One region of the Agrobacterium sp. H141 genome, then DNA from elsewhere that is predicted to be linked to it. Evidence: predicted binding sites of a transcription regulator. Region 1 holds the regulator's gene; each other region holds the start of a gene.
What was found. The regulator LexA, encoded in region 1, represses DNA repair genes until DNA is damaged. The targets are predictions, from matches to a motif close to TGTTCNNNNTGTGTTCNG.
Positions count from the first base shown of each region.

Region 2: a site for LexA is predicted at 2,465-2,482, ahead of ACWPM9_RS16475 (glycosyl transferase). Genes of this name have one in related genera too.
Region 3: a site for LexA is predicted at 4,679-4,696, ahead of ACWPM9_RS12980 (DNA polymerase IV). Genes of this name have one in related genera too.

Region 1 covers NZ_CM169893.1:2,115,969-2,121,974, forward strand. The annotation lists gene gltA (citrate synthase) at 1-478, opposite strand, end outside; gene ACWPM9_RS09745 (ComEC/Rec2 family competence protein) at 753-2,465, shown strand; gene ACWPM9_RS09750 (hypothetical protein) at 2,477-3,286, shown strand; gene lexA (transcriptional repressor LexA) at 3,240-3,953, opposite strand; gene ACWPM9_RS09760 (VOC family protein) at 4,163-5,059, shown strand; gene kdsA (3-deoxy-8-phosphooctulonate synthase) at 5,056-5,901, shown strand.
Region 2 covers NZ_CM169893.1:3,499,862-3,505,867, forward strand. The annotation lists gene ACWPM9_RS16460 (tetratricopeptide repeat protein) at 1-405, shown strand, start outside; gene ACWPM9_RS16465 (4-(cytidine 5'-diphospho)-2-C-methyl-D-erythritol kinase) at 410-1,321, shown strand; gene moaB (molybdenum cofactor biosynthesis protein B) at 1,318-1,869, shown strand; gene ACWPM9_RS16475 (glycosyl transferase) at 1,879-2,412, opposite strand; gene ACWPM9_RS16480 (PA0069 family radical SAM protein) at 2,544-3,701, shown strand; gene ACWPM9_RS16485 (ribonuclease HII) at 3,855-4,514, shown strand; gene ACWPM9_RS16490 (F0F1 ATP synthase subunit B) at 4,629-5,114, opposite strand; gene ACWPM9_RS16495 (F0F1 ATP synthase subunit B) at 5,117-5,701, opposite strand; gene ACWPM9_RS16500 (F0F1 ATP synthase subunit C) at 5,783-6,006, opposite strand, start outside.
Region 3 covers NZ_CM169893.1:2,803,437-2,809,442, forward strand. The annotation lists gene ACWPM9_RS12955 (MFS transporter) at 1-1,137, shown strand, start outside; gene rpmG (50S ribosomal protein L33) at 1,230-1,397, shown strand; gene ACWPM9_RS12965 (PleD family two-component system response regulator) at 2,224-3,600, opposite strand; gene ACWPM9_RS12970 (response regulator) at 3,619-3,990, opposite strand; gene ACWPM9_RS12975 (DUF3572 domain-containing protein) at 4,113-4,403, shown strand; gene ACWPM9_RS12980 (DNA polymerase IV) at 4,700-5,992, shown strand.

The sequences.
Region 1 (6,006 bases):
CCATGCGCTGATGCGGATCGGTGATATCGGTCGAGTCGTGGTAGAAGGCCGACAGAGCGCCGACGGTACCAACCATGACAGCCATCGGATGGGCGTCGCGGCGGAAGCCGGTGAAGAAGCGGCTCATCTGTTCGTGCACCATGGTGTGATGCGTGACGCGATGATCGAAATCCTTCTTCTGAACAGCTGTTGGCAGTTCGCCATAAAGCAGCAGATAGCAGGTCTCGAGGAAATCGCCCTGTTCGGCCAACTGTTCGATGGGGTAACCGCGGTGCAGCAGAATGCCTTCGTCACCATCGATAAAGGTGATCTTGGATTCGCAGGATGCGGTGGACGTAAAGCCCGGGTCGTAGGTGAAGGCGCCAGTGTTTTTGTAGAGTGCGCCAATGTCGACAACGTCTGGACCAAGGGTGCCAGTTTTGACAGTCAGGTCGACAGTTTTGCCACCGAGATTTATTTCAGCGCTTTTGTCCGTCATGCTAATCCTCCGAATGGGCGGGAGATGCCCTCAAATTGGGCACCACAGGTTAAGCGTCAGGCATTAGCTATATGATCCGAAGGTTAATGCCAAGCTATCGACCCGCCAAATTGTGCACTGCACTGCATGCGCTGCACTATCTGGCCTGATGAACGCGCGTATACCGCGAGCATGTTCTGCTTAACAATCAACCGCTTCGCGAATAAGCTGTCCTCCGTGACTTGGTGTCGGCTTGGTTGTTGCAGTGAGCCGGACACTTCGTGGGGGCCGTACCATGCATGAAGCGTTGGAAAAGCACCTGGATACGATCCGATCTGTTGGCAGGCCGCGCGCTGTCGCGCCTGTGTCTTCACGTCTGCGCCATACGCGCGAAGGAATGACGCGGCCGCGGTCTGTCCCCGAGTTCAGCGCGTTTTTTTCACGCCTTGCGAGCAGAAGCGCGGCATGCCTGGAAGACGAGCGTGATCACGGCCATGTTTTCCTGTTCCTGCCGGTTTTCATGGGTACTGGCGCTATTTTATGGTTTGCGGCTGATGATCCGCCCAAGCTTTTCGTGTTGATTTTGCTCTTTTGCGGTCTGGCTTGTCTCGGAGTTGTCAGCCGCTATCGCAATCCGTGTTGGCACTACGTCTTGCTGGCCTCGATGCTCATGACCGCCGGGTCTTTGTTTGCTGTTTGGGAAACGGCGCGTCTGGATACGGTCATGCTGGACAGCCCGGTCACGACTCATATCACAGGCATTATCGAGCAGCGAGAGGAGGGGGCGAGCGGCGAATGGCGCTATATCGTCCGTATTGCACAGACCCGAGAACCACAGTTACGGCGCCCGCCTTCGAGAGTTTCGCTGGTGGCGCGCGCGGATCATAGACCATTTATGATCGGTGCCGCGATTGAGGGGAGGGCCAGATTATCTCCTCCCTCGGGGCCTGCGCTACCCGGACTGAATGACTTTGCCTTTTCTGCCTATTTTGACGGCATTGGCGCGATCGGCTTTTTCCTCGGCGCGCCTGATGTCGGCGAATCGACCCAATCCGACCAACCGCAAACGGATTTTTTGACCTCTGCGAAACGGGCATTGGCATCCAATCTACTGTCGGTGCGTGGCGCTATCGGCGAGCGGATACGAACGGCAATCGGCGGAGACGAAGGTGCTTTTGCTGCGGCGATCGTGACAGGTGAGCGGCGGGCGCTTTCAGAGCCCGTCCTGGACGACCTGCGGCGCTCGGGCCTTGCCCATGTGATTGCGATTTCCGGCCTGCATATGGCGCTGGCGGCTGGATTGTTCTTTGTCGGTCTACGGGTGGTGTTGAGCCAGTTCACAGGCTTTGCACAATCCAGACCGATCAAGAAGTATGCAGCCGCTGGCGCGCTTGTCGCAGCATTCTTCTATCTGATGATTTCCGGTGCCCAGGTGTCGGCGCAGCGCGCTTTCGTGATGATGGCAATCATGCTCATGGCTGTGCTATTGGACAGGCCAGCGATCAGCATGCGCAATGTGGCACTGGCGGCCACGATCATACTGGCAATCTCGCCCTCCGAAGTGATGGGGCCAAGCTTTCAGATGTCATTTGCAGCGACCGTGGCGCTGGTGGCTGGATATTCCGCGTGGCGTTTCCGCAGATCCCGCGAGGGCTATTTCGACTTTTTGCCTGATATGCCCATTGCCGGTGCGATCATCCGCGTGGTTGGCGGGCTGATCCTCACTTCCGTGATTGGTGGTTTGTCGACCGCGATCTTTTCGCTGGAGCATTTCCACCGCCTCGCCGGCTATAGTTTACCGGCCAATCTGTTGGCGATGCCGATCATCACATTTGTGGTGATGCCGGCCGGCCTGGTGTCGATGTTGCTGATGCCCATCGGTCTCGACACACTTCCGCTTGACGTCATGGGGCATGGACTCGGTCTCGTCATCGCAATTGCCCATACTGTCGCCGAATGGGGTGGCGATGTCGGTAGCGCGCGGCTGGCCGTTGGGTTTTGCCGTTAGCGGTTACGGGCATGCTGATACTGGCACTGCTTCGAAGTCGCATCAGGCATATTGGCACCGCCATCCTCGCAGTTGGTCTGATCACCGGATTGGCGCTTCCTAAAGACAGGACTGCCGATCTGCTGATCTATGAGGACGGTCGTCTGGTTGGGTTGATCGGCAATGGTGCCAACAATGCGGACGTGATCGCCACTACGAGCGCCCGACCGCCGGGCTTCATATTTACCCAATGGCAGAACGGTTTGCAGCGCCACAGCCATCAAAAACCTGCTGTCGAAGAGGATGCCTTGCTTGCCAAGGCGATTGCGCCGCGGGACATCGCGACCCCTGATGGTGGTCGCCGCTTTCCCGTGCTTTCGGAAAATGCGATACGCTACGCCAGCACGAAACTCGCACATATGTTGGACATGTCGGTCGACGGCCAGTTCAGTTGCCTGAACAAGGTCTGGTGCGTTGCCCGTATCAGCGGGGGCTGGCGGGTGGTGACACTTGAGGAGCCACGGCTTTCAGGCCTGGCCTGCGATCTCGGTGATATTGTTATTTCTGCGCGACGGCTTGGCTATGACCATTGTCGCTCGGGCGCGAGATTGATCACGCCCGATACACTTCGCAAAACGGGCTCTTTGGAAATATGGCTAGGCCCGCACAGCAACGGGGCAATCGCTTTGCGCTCTGCTTTCTCCGGCCGTGCAAGGCCCTGGAGCCTGCATCGTAGATATGATTGGCGCAGCGGCCGCTATGATATGAAACCAGTGGAGACCGTGCTCACCGACCTCAGTGATAGCGGCGGATCAGGCCGACCAGCTTACCCTGAACCTTGACCCTGTCAGGCCCAAAGATCCGTGTTTCGTAAGCCGGATTGGCCGCTTCAAGAGCAATCGACGCACCCTTGCGACGGAAGCGCTTCAGGGTTGCTTCCTCGTCATCGACCAGCGCCACGATGATATCGCCCGGACTGGCGGTCGAGCCATTGCGGATGATCACGGTGTCGCCGTCAAGGATGCCGGCCTCGATCATCGAGTCACCCTTGACCTCAAGCGCATAATGCTCGCCGCTGCTGACCATTTCGGCGGGAATGCTGATTTCATGAGTGTTGTTCTGAATGGCAGAGATTGGCACACCGGCGGCAATGCGACCCATCACCGGAACGGAAACCGTATTGTTGTTGTCTTCGCTCGGCTGGCGCAGCATCGGCGGTGGCGTCTTGCCGCGGCTGCCCTCGATGACGCTGGGCGAGAAACCGCCGCGACGTGGCTGCATGCTGGGTGAATAGGCTTCGGGAAGCTTGATCACTTCCAGTGCTCTTGCCCTGTTGGGTAGCCGGCGAATGAAACCGCGCTCCTCCAGCGCTGTGATCAGACGATGGATGCCGGATTTGGAGGCCAGATCCAGTGCATCTTTCATTTCATCAAAGGATGGCGGCACGCCGGACTCCTTCATTCTTTCGTGAATGAAGAGCAACAATTCCTGTTGTTTGCGGGTCAGCATTGCGATTCCCTTTGATGAAACAAATCCAGAACATACACTATCTGTTCCAGTTGTGTTCTGCAAGTGACTAAATTTTTGTGAGGCTGGCAACAATGGAATTGATGGGTCGGCGCGCACATCAGAACTAAAGTGTTCGATAAAGTGCGATGTCTTGTGTTTGAGCCTGCGATGGCGCACAACCGACGCGTTTTGATGCTGAGGAACCGTTCATGGATTCATCGTCTGCCTCGCCGGCCCGCGCGCTCGATCATATTGTCCTGCCTGTCGGAGCGCTTGGGGTCGCACGCAACCGGTTGACGGCGCTCGGTTTCACGGTGGCAGCCGATGCGCTCCATCCATTCGGCACCGAAAATGCCTGTGTTTATTTTTCCGAAGGCGGATATCTGGAGCCTCTGGGTGTTGCCGATCCTGAGAAATGCCACGACGCGATACGGCAGGGCAATGTGTTTGTGGCGCGCCATGAAGCGTTTCGGGCAGATCGTGGCGAGGGGCTGTCGGCCATTATTGCCGAGAGCCGCGACGCGGATGCGGATCACGCAAGGTTCGAGGCAGAGGGACGGTCTGCCGGCAAGATGCTGTCTTTCGAGCGACCTGTTCAAGCGGCCGATGGAAGCGAGGCGAAAGCCGGTTTCAAGCTGGCTTTCGCCAAGGATGAACAAGCGCCTGACCTGCTGCTGTTTGCCTGTGAGCGACTGTTGCCGCTGGCGATCGACAAGGAGGCGCTGGCGCAACACGACAATAGCGCAATGCGTGTGAGTGGCGTGATCTTGACGGCGGAAGACCCCTCAATATTTGAGGGTTATATCGATGCTGTGTTTCAGGCGCATGCTTCAGCAACCCGAGGCGGCAGACTGGAATTCGCTGCCGGCGGCACTCAGATAGAAGTGATGACGCCGGACGGATTTACCCGCAGCTATGGTCTATCTGTAATGAGCAGGACCGCCGGTCTTGAGGGCGCGGGATTAGTCGTTGCCGTGGGCGATCTTGGCGTGACAGGTGCGCTTCTTGCCGCTAATGGCATTTCTTACGAAGCCCGGGAGGGTCGCCTTGTGGTTCCACCATCGGCGGGTCAGGGCGTAACATTCATATTCGAGGACAAGGCATGAGCATTTCACCAAATTCAAGCGTGGTCGTTGGCGATGGCGCAAGCAAGGTCACCTTTTCCAATAGCGCACGCTTTTCGTTGATCGCCGGCCCTTGCCAGATGGAGAGCCGCGACCACGCCTTTATGATGGCTGGCGAGATCAAGGAAATCTGCGACACGCTCGGCATCGGCCTCGTCTACAAGTCCTCTTTTGACAAGGCCAACCGGACATCTCTGTCTGGGAAGCGCGGTATCGGGCTGGAGCAGGCACTTGAGGTGTTTGCAGACCTTAAAAAGGAATTCGGCTTTCCTGTGCTGACCGACATTCACACCGAGGAACAGTGTGCCATCGTCGCGCCGGTGGTCGACGTGTTGCAAATCCCGGCCTTCCTCAGTCGCCAGACAGACCTGCTGGTCGCTGCTGCCAAGACTGGTCGTGCGATCAACGTCAAGAAAGGCCAGTTCCTCGCGCCCTGGGACATGAAGAACGTGCTCGCCAAGATCGTCGAAAGCGGCAATCCGAACGTGCTCTTGTGCGAGCGCGGTGCATCCTTCGGATACAATACACTGGTGTCTGATTTCCGCGCCTTGCCGATCATGGCGGCCATGGGGGCACCTGTGGTGTTTGACGCGACCCATTCCGTGCAGCAACCGGGCGGGCAGGGTGGATCGACCGGTGGACAGCGCGAATTCGTTGAAACGCTTGCGCGTGCCGCCGTTGCCGTTGGCGTTGGCGGGCTGTTCATCGAAACCCATCAGGATCCGGATAACTCACCTTCTGACGGCCCGAACATGGTTCATCTGAAAGACATGCCGCGGCTTCTGGAAACCCTTCTGGCGTTTGACGCAATCACCAAGGGGTGAGGCTGCGAAGTTTCGACACTGAGGCGAAGGCACTGTCGATGGCATCGGCTTGTCTCGCTTCAGGCGACACCAAGCTTTCATACTCTTGCCATTGTATTTTTCTCT
Region 2 (6,006 bases), 1.4 Mb from region 1:
GTGGACATGAACCGCAACCTCGATGAGGGGCTGGACATGATCCGCAAGGCTGTCGAACTGCGGCCTGATGACGGTTACATCGTCGACTCGCTTGGCTGGGCTTACTACCGCCTGGAAAAATACGATGACGCCGTGACCGAACTGGAACGCGCGATCGAGTTGAAGGCAGGCGACGCCACCATCAACGACCACCTCGGCGATGCCTATTGGCGCGTCGGCCGCAAGCTCGAAGCCGTATATCAGTGGAAGCGGGCACTGGCATCCGAGCCTGAAGCGACGCTTATTCCAGAGCTCGAGGCCAAGATCGCCGATGGATTGCCGCCGGTGAAGGACGATGCGGGCGCAACCGCGGAAAAACCTGCCGACGCAGCGCCAGTGGAAGGCGAAGTGGACAAGAAGTCCTGATATCATGACGGAGCGTCCAAGCCCCGTGGATGGCACGGTGAGGGAAACCGCACCGGCCAAAATCAATCTGTGCCTGCATGTCACCGGCCAGCGTGCGGATGGGTATCATCTGCTCGACAGTATCGTGACATTTGCCGCTCTGGGCGATCAGCTGACATTTTCACCTGCCAAGACCGACAGCTTTCATCTGGGGGGGCGTTTTGGGCCGCTGTTATCCGCCGAACCGGAAGCCCAAAACCTCGTTTTGAAGGCACGCGATCTTCTGCGTGAGGCCCTTGTTGCTTCCGGTCATCCGGCGCCACCTGTCGCGATCACGTTAGAGAAGAACCTGCCGGTGGCTGCCGGAATCGGTGGCGGGTCTGCGGATGCGGCGGCCGCCATCAGAGGGTTGCTGCAGCTGTGGCAGGCAGAGATTGTGGGCGATGTGCTATCGGCACTTGCCGTCAGACTGGGGGCCGACGTGCCCATGTGCATGACATCCCGACCGCTTCGTGTGAGCGGCATCGGTGACGTGCTGCAACCGCTTTCTCACATGCCGGCCTTTGCCGTGGTGCTCGGGAACCCCTTGAAGGGTGTCTCCACGCCTGCGATCTTCCAGCAATTGACGACCAAGACCAATCCGCCTGCTGGCGCTAGTCCTCAGAACGCGTCGACGGGTGACTGGATCGCGTGGCTAGCTGATCTGCGCAATGATCTTGAGCCGCCCGCACGCGCATTGCTGGCGGATATATCAGCGCTGTCAGAACGGATGGCCGACAGTGGTGCTGAACTGGTGCGCATGTCCGGTTCGGGTGCCAGCTGCTTTGGCATCTACAGTGATTTTGTCGCAGCACAAGCCGCAGCAGATAGCCTATCGCGCAGAAGGCCCGACTGGTACTTTGCGGCAACGACAACAATGGCGGGAGATGCAGCATGAGCCGGATCAACGACGAACGTCCCTTCATTGCCGTCGGCATCGCGGTTTTGACCATTTCCGACAGCCGGACGCTTGCCGACGATAAATCCGGAGATACGCTGGTCGCCCGGATCGAAGAGGCCGGTCACCGACTGGTGGACCGCACCATCGTCACCGACGACAAGGCACTGATCTATGCGCAGGTGGAAGCCTGGACGAAATCCGATGACATCGATGTGGTGATCACAACCGGCGGGACCGGTTTTACCGGACGGGATGTGACACCGGAGGCGCTGGCACCGCTGTTTGAAAAGCGCATGGATGGCTTTTCAGAAGTCTTCCACCGGATTTCCTACGACAAGATCGGCACCTCGACCATTCAGTCCCGCGCGACCGGCGGCGTTGCCAATGCCACTTTCATCTTCGTGCTGCCGGGCTCTCCCGGCGCCTGCAAGGATGCCTGGGACGGGATATTGAAGGCGCAGCTCGACTATCGCCATATGCCGTGCAATTTCGTGGAAATCATGCCGCGTCTGGATGAACATCTGAAGCGTGGCGGAAAAGGCTAAGCCGAGGCTTCACGCGCCGGCGAGCGCCCTGCCCCGGCGGGCGACCCAGGACGGGATCATCTCGGTCAGCAACTGCTTGGGCTTATGGCCGCGTGCCAGCGTTCCAAGATCCGTGCCAGACTTCGCAATCGTCAATGCCTGGTCCTTGGGCAGCAGGAAACCCTGCTCCAGTGGCGGACTGGAGCGCACAATGCGCTTGTAGAATGGCATTCGATAAGGGCGGGCGACCGTAAAGCGCGCAGGGCGCTTGTTGAGTGCAATATATTCATGGATTTCTTCGATCCAGCGACCATGCAGACGCGAACCGGGCTCGATCAGCAATATCCACTCGCCCCGCGCCGAACGCACGATGTCCTTCATGTCCCAATCGGCATGAAAGCGGCAGCCAGCCGCATCGGCAACGCGTGACGAGCCGTCGCTGGATCCATGATCCAGTACGATTACATCGCTTACCAAGCCCTCCACCGCGCCGACGACAAGACCTGCCAAGGTCTGGGCCAGCTCGGGTTCCTGGTTGCGGCACTCCATGATGACAGTCAACATTCGCTATGTTTACCGCATCGCACAACGAAATACCACTGTGGATTTCGAAGTTTGTTCTTGCATTGTTCTCATTTTGCGGATAGGAATAAAGTCACTTGAGCGGGACGACTGGTTGCGCACGGGAGAATTCGATGAACGAGCTGACTCATATGACGCAGGCTGCATTCCAGCCTGTGAACACGGCAGATATTGCCGATGCCATGGTCACCGCCTCCGGCCTCAGGATCGAGGTCGACCGGCGGCGTGGCCGTGGTGCCGGGCTCAATCCGTCCGGGCGTTTCGAGCCGACGGAGCGCGTGGCCTTTGACGATGGCTGGATGACGCTTGAGGACATGCCGCCCTTCCGCACGGAAGTCCAGGTGGAACGTCCGCGCACCGTCATCACCCGCAATGATTCGCCCGATATTCCCTTCGATCGCTCGATCAATCCCTATCGCGGATGCGAGCATGGCTGCATCTACTGCTTTGCCCGACCGACCCATAGCTATATGGGGCTTTCGGCGGGACTGGATTTCGAAGCCAAGCTGTTTGCCAAGCCTGATGCGGCAAAGCTTCTGGAGCGGGAACTGTCCAAGCCTGGCTACAAGCCGAAAACGATTGCCATCGGCACCAATACCGATCCCTATCAGCCGATCGAGCGGGAGTGGCGCATCATGCGGCAGATCCTCGAAGTGCTGGACAAGGCCAATCATCCGGTGGCGATTGTCACCAAGTCCGCTCTGGTGCTGAGAGACCTCGATATTCTCTCCTCCATGGCCGGGCGCGGATTGATGAAGGTCGGCATTTCCGTGACCACGCTCGACCGCAAGCTGTCGCGTGCCATGGAACCGCGTGCCGCGACACCGTCGAAACGGCTGGAAGCCATCAAGACCCTGTCTGACGCCGGTGTTCCGGTTGCGGTGATGATGGCCCCGATCATTCCGGCCCTCAACGATCACGAGATCGAGCGTATCCTCGATTCTGGCAAGGCAGCCGGCGCTGCCGAGGCAAGCTATGTGCTGCTTCGGCTGCCGCTGGAGGTCAGCCCGCTGTTTCGGGACTGGTTGCTGCAGCATTATCCGGACCGCTATCGTCACGTGATGTCGCTGGTGCGCTCCATGCGCGGTGGCAAGGATTACGATGCCGAATTCGGCAAGCGCATGAAGGGTGCAGGCCCCTATGCCTGGCAGATCAGCCGTCGTTTCGAAATGGCGACGAAACGGCTGAAGATGACCCGCCGCAGCATTCACCTGCGCGATGACCTGTTCATTCCGCCGGCTGGCGGCGGTGTGCAGTTGTCGCTTCTTTAAGATCGGCTGTCAGCCTGCGCTGACGCCTTGAGGTTCCGGCGCACCGCCATGTGCTGGAAAATGCCCCCGGACTGCCGCCTGGCGCGTTTTAATCCCCTTTACGCGCCAATCGGGGGCTTGCAGGAAATCGGGTCGGCGTGCGACTTCTGCCGCATGAAACGTCGCGCGCCGCCCGATTCTCCCACACTCTTTCAGGACCTGAGCAAAGGGCCTGATTTTTCCATGGAACTTGCGCTCAGGCGGCAAGGTGTCTGGCCAGTTGCCGGAACGGACGAGGCCGGGCGCGGGCCGCTGGCCGGCCCGGTGGTCGCAGCTGCCGTCATTCTCGACCCCGACAATATTCCGGACGGGCTGAACGATTCCAAGAAACTGTCAGCTGCCAAACGCGATCAACTGTTTGAGCAAATCCTGGCCACAGCCTTTGTTTCCATCGCAAGCTCCAGCGCGCGACTGATCGATAAGACGGATATCCGCAAGGCAAGCCTCGATGCCATGCGACGCGCCGTCGCCGGTCTTGAATTGAAAGCCGCGCACGTGCTCACCGACGGACGAGACGTGCCGCCGGGCCTCAACTGCCCAGGAACAGCCGTGATCAAGGGCGACGGACGCTGTGTCTCGATCGCAGCCGCATCCATCATTGCCAAGGTCAGCCGTGATCGAATGATGGAAAGGGCCGGCACGGTCCACACTGCCTATGGTTTCGAGATCCATGCCGGCTATGGCACTGCGAAACACCGCAGTGCGATCGTCGAGCATGGCCCCTGCCCGCTGCATCGCCTGAGCTTTAAAACATTCCGCAGCGATCTGGATTGAGATCCGGCCCCTGCCCCTCCAGGATCGCTGCAATTGTCTGTGCAACACAGTCGACAGCATAAACGAAAAAGGCCGGGCAAAACCCGGCCTCGTTCAAAGGGTATGGTCGCATTCTCAGTTGAGACGTGACTTGACCTGCCCGACAGCGTCCTTGAACAGCTTGGCCTGCACAGCTTCATCGGTTTTCTTTTCGAGAACCTTTTCAGCAGCCGCAATGGCCAGATCGACGGCGGCGGAGCGAACGGCGTTAACCGCATCGACTTCAGCCTGCTTGATCTTCTGTTCGGAAAGCGCGGTGCGGCGTTCCACGAACTCGTCGGTCTTTTGCTTGGCCTCGGCAGCCAAAGCTGCTGCCTCGCGTTCTGCAGCGGCAACGATGCTTGCAGCTTCCGCTTCTGCTTCCTTGCGCTTGCGCTGATATTCGGCCAGCAGATGCTGAGCCTCTTCACGCAGGCGCTTGGCTTCGGCCAGATCTTCACGGATCTTGTCGGAGCGTTCGTCAAGCGCCTTGCCGAGCATGCCCGGCACCTTGAGATAAACGATCAGCGCGAAGAAGAGAATCAGGCCGACAAGAGCGAAGAATGTTGCGTCCAATGCCATGATCATGCCTCCTTGGTGGATGCTGTCAGGGCAGACTTGACGTCCGCCTTGGTGGCCTTGGCGCCAATGAGCTGCTCGACAATGGCCGATACCGTTTCGCTGGCGATCTCATCGACTTCGGCAAGAGCCTTGGTCTTGATCTCACCGATATTGGCTTCGGCTGACGCAAGCTTGGCGTTGAGTTCAGCTTCCAGTGCCGTGCGTTCCGCGTCGGCCTTGGCCTTGGCAGCTGCACGAGCAGTAGAGGCGATTTCATTGCCCTTGGCCTTGGCCTGGGTCAACTCACGCTCATAGGTCTCAATCGCAGCATCGGCTTCCGATTTCAGCCGTGCGGCTTCGTCGAGGTCCTGCGCAATGCGATCGTGACGGCTTTCCAGAATACCACCGACGCGCGGCACGATGACCTTCTGCATGAGCATGTAGAAGAGGCCGAATGTAATCACCAGCCAAAGCAGCTGGGACGGAAACGTGGTCTGGTCGAATGGCGGGAAAGCGCCACCGCCGTGTCCCTGCTCGTGGGCGACACCGGTCTCCGTGTTATGGTCCTCTACCGCAGTTTCCTGGGCAAAGGCGGGGGTCACAAACATGCTCACCTCCAGGTGTACTCCTAATGCAAGAGATCACGGCGGGCCATATGGCCCGGCCGTGATCCCGATCTCCGACCGAAATTAAACGGCGAAAAGGAGAAGGAGAGCGATGAGCAGCGAGAAGATGCCCAGAGCTTCCGTAACGGCGAAGCCGAATACCAGACGGCCGAACTGGCTGTCAGCGGCAGACGGGTTGCGCAGTGCGCCCGACAGATAGTTGCCGAAGATGTTGCCGAGGCCGAGAGCCGTGCCGGCCATACCAAAGCAAGCCAGACCTGCGCCGATGTACTTTGCTGCTTCCGCTT
Region 3 (6,006 bases), 690 kb from region 1:
TGGCCGTCACTGATCGCCGCAATCGCAGCCATTACCGCCGTTGGCATTGCCATGGGGCTTGGCCTTCCGCTGCTGTCCATCATTCTGGAAAAGCGCGGAATACCGTCGACGCTGATAGGGCTCAATTCGGCGATGGCGGGTGTTGCTGCCATGATTGCAGCCCCTATCACCACCAAGCTTGCCCATGACTTCGGTGTCGCGCGCACAATGCTGTGGGCGGTTCTTCTGTCAGCCATCAGCGCCCTCGGCTTCTTCTATGCCGAACAGTTCTGGATGTGGTTTCCGCTACGGCTGGTGTTCCACGGTGCCACCACGACGCTGTTCATCCTGTCCGAGTTCTGGATCAATGCCGCTGCCCCGCCATCCCGTCGTGGCCTGGTGCTGGGCATTTACGCCACTGTCCTGTCCGTCGGATTCGCATCAGGTCCCCTGCTCTTTTCCGTACTCGGATCCGATGGGGTTCTTCCCTTCGCCGTGGGGGCCGGTGTCATCCTTCTTGCGGCAATCCCTATCTTCATCGCCCGCGGCGAAAGTCCGGTCCTGGAGGGAAAGCCGCAAAATCACTTCCTGCGCTATGTGTTCCTCGTTCCGACCGCCACTGCCGCCGTTTTCGTCTTTGGCGCTGTCGAAGCTGGCGGTCTGTCACTGTTTCCGATCTATGCCACCCGCCTCGGTTTTTCCGAGGCCCAAGGGGCTTTATTGCTGACCGCAATGGGTATCGGCAATATGGCTTTCCAGATCCCGCTTGGCATGCTTTCCGACAGGCTGAAGGATAGGCGCCTGTTGCTTTTCGTCATGGCGCTGATGGGCCTGATAGGGGCACTGATGCTGCCCTGGTTCGCATCCAATTGGATCACGCTCGGGGTATTGTTGCTGTTCTTCGGTGGCTGCGTGTCCGGTCTCTATACGATCGGCCTTAGCCATCTCGGCTCGCGACTCAAGGGGTCTGACCTTGCAGCCGCCAATGCCGCCTTTATCTTCTGCTATGCTGTCGGGACTGTTGCCGGTCCACAGGCGATCGGTGCTGCGATGGATATCTCCGGAATGCACGGTTTTGCATGGGCAATTGCGGGCTTCTTCGCGCTTTATGTGGCGCTTTCCATCGGAAGATTGCTTTTTAGACCGAAACAGACTTGACTTTTCGGGGCCGATTTGTAGTTTCGCGCCAGAATTAGCCTTGGACCCATACGGTTGTCCGTGGCTTCATTTTTCTTAAAGGCAGGACGACCATGGCTAAGGCTACAACAATCAAGATCAAGCTTCTGTCGACGGCCGACACCGGCTTCTTCTACGTTACCACGAAGAACAGCCGTACGATGACCGACAAGATGACCAAGACCAAGTATGATCCGGTCGCACGGAAGCACGTTGAGTTCAAGGAAACCAAGATCAAGTAATTCCGCTTTGGAGTTGCAAGACAGGTTCAAGGGGCGCCCGCGCTAGTCACGAGGCGCCCCTTCTCTATTCCGGCTTCGGCCGCGCGCGCCCCCCCCCTCACCGAGCGGCCAATAAAAAAGCACCGTATCATCACGATGATACGGTGCTTCTTACAATAGGGGGTCGGTCAGCATACTAAGGCGGCACGAGGAACCGACTGTAACAAGCACGCTAACCGACCGACCCCACGACCCAGGAGATGCGGCGGACCTGAGCATCATGGGGTGTTCGAATGTCCTTGTGGACCCGATGTCCGTGTCTCGAACTTCGCGCAAGTTGGAAGAAAAATCAACTATTTCTTAACCGCGCCCCATTTTGTCACAACATATGGTTAAATTCGGCCAGTTAAGACTCTCTGCTTGAATCGATATTCACGAGAGATACATAAGTATAGTTTCAGGACAATCAAATTTACCTTAGAATGAAGAACCGGCATAATCTTCGCTAACGAAAATTGAACCAAGACGAAAACGTAGTAATTTTTCTATTTTCGTACAAACTAAGATATAAAGGCACAGAAAAATTGCACCGCACCTCCATTTTAACTGTCAAAACAATGCAATTGTGCAAAGAAGACCGAAAAAATATCAATGCGAATGCCGAATGAATTCGTAAAACCGAAAACTCTTGTGACGATACACTCGCCTCAACGCAACCGACGCCACTGCACTCTCTGACGACATTTTTATCCACAACCGGCACAAGCGCAATTGAGAATTTGCCTGTCTCGGCAATCTCTGGAGAGGTGTTGCGATTCGGCACACCCATCACGGGCATCGCTTGTCGTCAGGCTGCGACGGCCGCGACCACCCGATTTCTGCCGGCATTCTTGGCTTCGTAGAGCGCACGGTCAGCCTGTTTGAGCAATTGCTCGGGCGTCACCACGCCGTCGACCACTGTCGCAATGCCCATAGATGCCGTTATATCCAGGCTGACATCGACGCCGCGTATCGTGAACGGCTTGGACTCGATAATTGCACGCAGTCGTTCGGCCACAGAAGCGGCGGTGTCTGCGGGCGTATCGGGCATGACGAGCACAAACTCCTCCCCACCAAACCGGCAGGCCAGATCCGCACCGCGCACGGTTGAACGGATACGTGCTGCAAACTCTCGCAGCACCTCATCGCCCGCGTCATGGCCGTAGGTATCGTTGACCTGCTTGAAGCGGTCGATATCGGCGATGCACACGGAGAGCGGACGCCCCCTCACCTTTGAACGTGCAAACAGCGTCTTCAGGTGATTGTCGAGATAGCGACGGTTGTTAAGTCCTGTGAGACCGTCCGTGACGGCCAGCTCGATCGTGTGCTGGACGCTTTCGCGCAGACGATCATTGAAACGCTTGCGGCGGATCTGGGTGAGGACGCGTGCCACGAGTTCATTGGGATCGAGCGGGCGCTGTATATAGTCATTGACGCCCAGATCGAGTGCGCGCACCACGATTTGATCCGCACCCTGATCGACGATGAGGAGGATCGGAATAAAGCGCGTGCGGTCCACGGAACGCAATTGGGAGCATAGACGCAGCGGATCGTAATCGTCGAAGTTGGCGTTGACGATGACCAGGTCGAACGAATTTTCCGTGGCTTCGAAGACGGCTGCCTGCGGATCGGACATGGCCATGATCTCGGCCACGGGCTTCAACGCCTTGATGATCCGTTCCTGCGAGCTGCCGCGGCTGTCGACCAGCAGAACCTGCCCCGCTTCCTCGAGCTTTCCGTCCGTCACACGCAGAAGATCTTCCATACCTATATTGCGCGCAGTCTCGGCGCGAATGCGCAACTCGTCGCTCAGCGTCTTCAGTCGCACCAGGCTTTTAACACGAGAGATCAGCTGGAGATCATTGACGGGCTTGGTCAGGAAATCGTCGGCGCCCGCCTTCAGTCCACGAACCCGGTCGGAGGGTTGATCGAGCGCGGTGACCATGACGACGGGAATATGGGCGGTGCGGGGGTCGGCCTTCAGACGCTCGCAGACCTCAAAGCCATCCATCTCAGGCATCATGATATCGAGCAAAATGACATCGACTTGCGTCTGGCTGCAGATCTCAAGTGCCCGAGGACCGTTGTCAGCCGTCAGCACATCGAAATATTCGGCAATCAGCCGAACTTCGAGCAATTTGACGTTTGCCGGTATATCGTCAACCACCAAAATGCGTGCTGTCATGGTTGATCTTCCGTCTTGTTACGCATCACCAAGATAGGTCTTGATGGTTTCTATGAACTTGGGCACCGAAATTGGCTTTGAAACATAGGCTTCGCAACCGCCCTGACGAATGCGCTCCTCGTCCCCCTTCATGGCGAAGGCCGTCACGGCGATTACCGGAATTACGTGCAGCTCCGGATCGTCCTTCAACCACTTCGTCACTTCCAGGCCCGAGACTTCCGGCAATTGTATATCCATGAGGATCAGGTCCGGATGATATTTCCGCGCCAGATCGAGGGCTTCCATGCCGTTTCGCGTCTGAATCGTGGAATAGCCACAGGACTCGATCAGATCGCGAAAGAGCTTCATATTGAGCTCGTTGTCTTCTACAATCATGACCTTCTTGGGCATTACCAGTCCTTTTGCTCCGTCCCCCAGCGCCCCGCATACCTTTGGCACACGGGTCGGCTCAAATCTGTTCACAAGCTAAACTACTCTCATTTGGTTGAGAAAACGGTAACCTCGCGAAAATCATGGAAAAACTTATGCGCGAACAGCTCTCGACGACCGATCCGCAAGAAACGGCGGTCACAATCCTTGCCTGGCTGGCAAATGAACCCGATATGCTCTCGCGTTTTCTTGCGCTTTCCGGTGTGCAGGCCGACCAGATCCGCACTGCGGCGACAGATCCGGGCTTTCTGGCGGGACTTCTGGATTTCATGATGGCCCATGAACCCAGCCTGATGAGCTTTTGCGAGGCGACAGGCACCAAGCCTGAAACGGTAGCAGAGGCATGGCACAAGCTTTCCGGTCCGATGATGTAGGCCCTCTGTCGGCTGGCCATCCGCGCACGCCCGGCGGTGCGCCAGCACTCCCACGCGCGCGCATGTCGGGCTTGCACCCGTCAGCGCTCCCTGCCTGTCATTCGGGTGGCGCCAGGCAGAAACAGGCATACCAGCAACCGTAACAGCCCCCCTGCCGCCCCATGGCAACCGCGACGTCCTGCGACAGATCAGGTGACAGTGGACGGTCAGTGAAATTTTGAGGCATCATGTCTTGCTCCGCTTGCATTGCGGAACGCTAGCGCATAAACATCGAATGTTCAACTTTTGTTCTCATCATGGCCGCTGACGATCAACCATCTCCGGGCTTTTGCCGTGACTGCCTTAAGGGTCAACCTGAAGGCCGCCGTCGGTGCGCGTCCTGTGGCAGCCCGCGGCTTGTCTACCATTCAGAACTCTACGATCTGACACTCGCCCATATCGATTGCGACGCCTTTTATGCCTCTGTTGAAAAGCGCGACAATCCCGAGCTTGCAGACAAGCCGGTGATCATTGGTGGGGGCAAAAGAGGCGTTGTCTCGACGGCCTGTTATATCGCCCGCGTTCATGGTGTGCGCTCGGCCATGCCTATGTTCAAGGCATTGGATGCATGCCCTGATGCCGTCGTTATCAAACCCGATATGGAAAAATATGCCCGCGTTGGCCGCGAGGTGCGGCAGATGATGCAGGAACTGACACCGATGGTGCAGCCGATCTCCATCGACGAGGCCTTTCTGGAACTCAAGGGCACGGAAAAGCTGCATCACGACCCTGCCGCCCGGGTGCTGGCGAAATTCGCCCGACGGGTCGAACAGGAGGTTGGGATCACCGTCTCCGTCGGCCTCTCCTATTGCAAATTTCTGGCCAAGGTGGCGTCGGATCTGCAAAAGCCCCGCGGGTTTTCCGTTATCGGACGCACGGAGGCGCTCGAGTTCCTGGCATCCAGACCCGTGACAACCATATGGGGCGTTGGCAAAGCCCTTGCCGGCACGCTGGAGCGCGATGGCATCACGATGATCAGCCAGTTGCAGACCATGGAAGAAGGCGACCTGATGCGCCGCTACGGCTCCATGGGGCAGCGCCTATTTAGACTGTCACGTGGCATTGACGAGCGCGATGTGCATTTGAACGAGGCGGCAAAGAGCGTTTCGGCCGAAACGACTTTCTTCGACGACATCTCCAATCATGAGCAACTGGTGACGCATCTGCGCTCGCTTTCGGAGAAAGTCGCCTGGCGCTTGAAGAAAAGCGCCATTGCCGGGCAGACAGTGGTGCTGAAGCTCAAGACTGCCGATTTCAAAGGCCGGACCCGCAACAGGCGTCTCGACGATCCGACCCAGCTTGCCGACCGCATTTTCAGGACCGGCATATCTCTTCTGGAAAAAGAAACGGATGGCACGAAGTACCGGCTGATCGGGATCGGTGTCAGTGACCTTTGCGACGCTGCCACCGCAGACCCCGGCGATCTGGTCGACCAGCAGGCCGGGCGCCGGGCTGCTGCGGAAGCTGCCATGGATAAGCTGCGCGACAAATTCGGCAAGGGCAGCGTTGAAACCGGCTATACATTCCATCCCAAGCGGCAGGATCGTTAAGCTGTTGGCCGCTC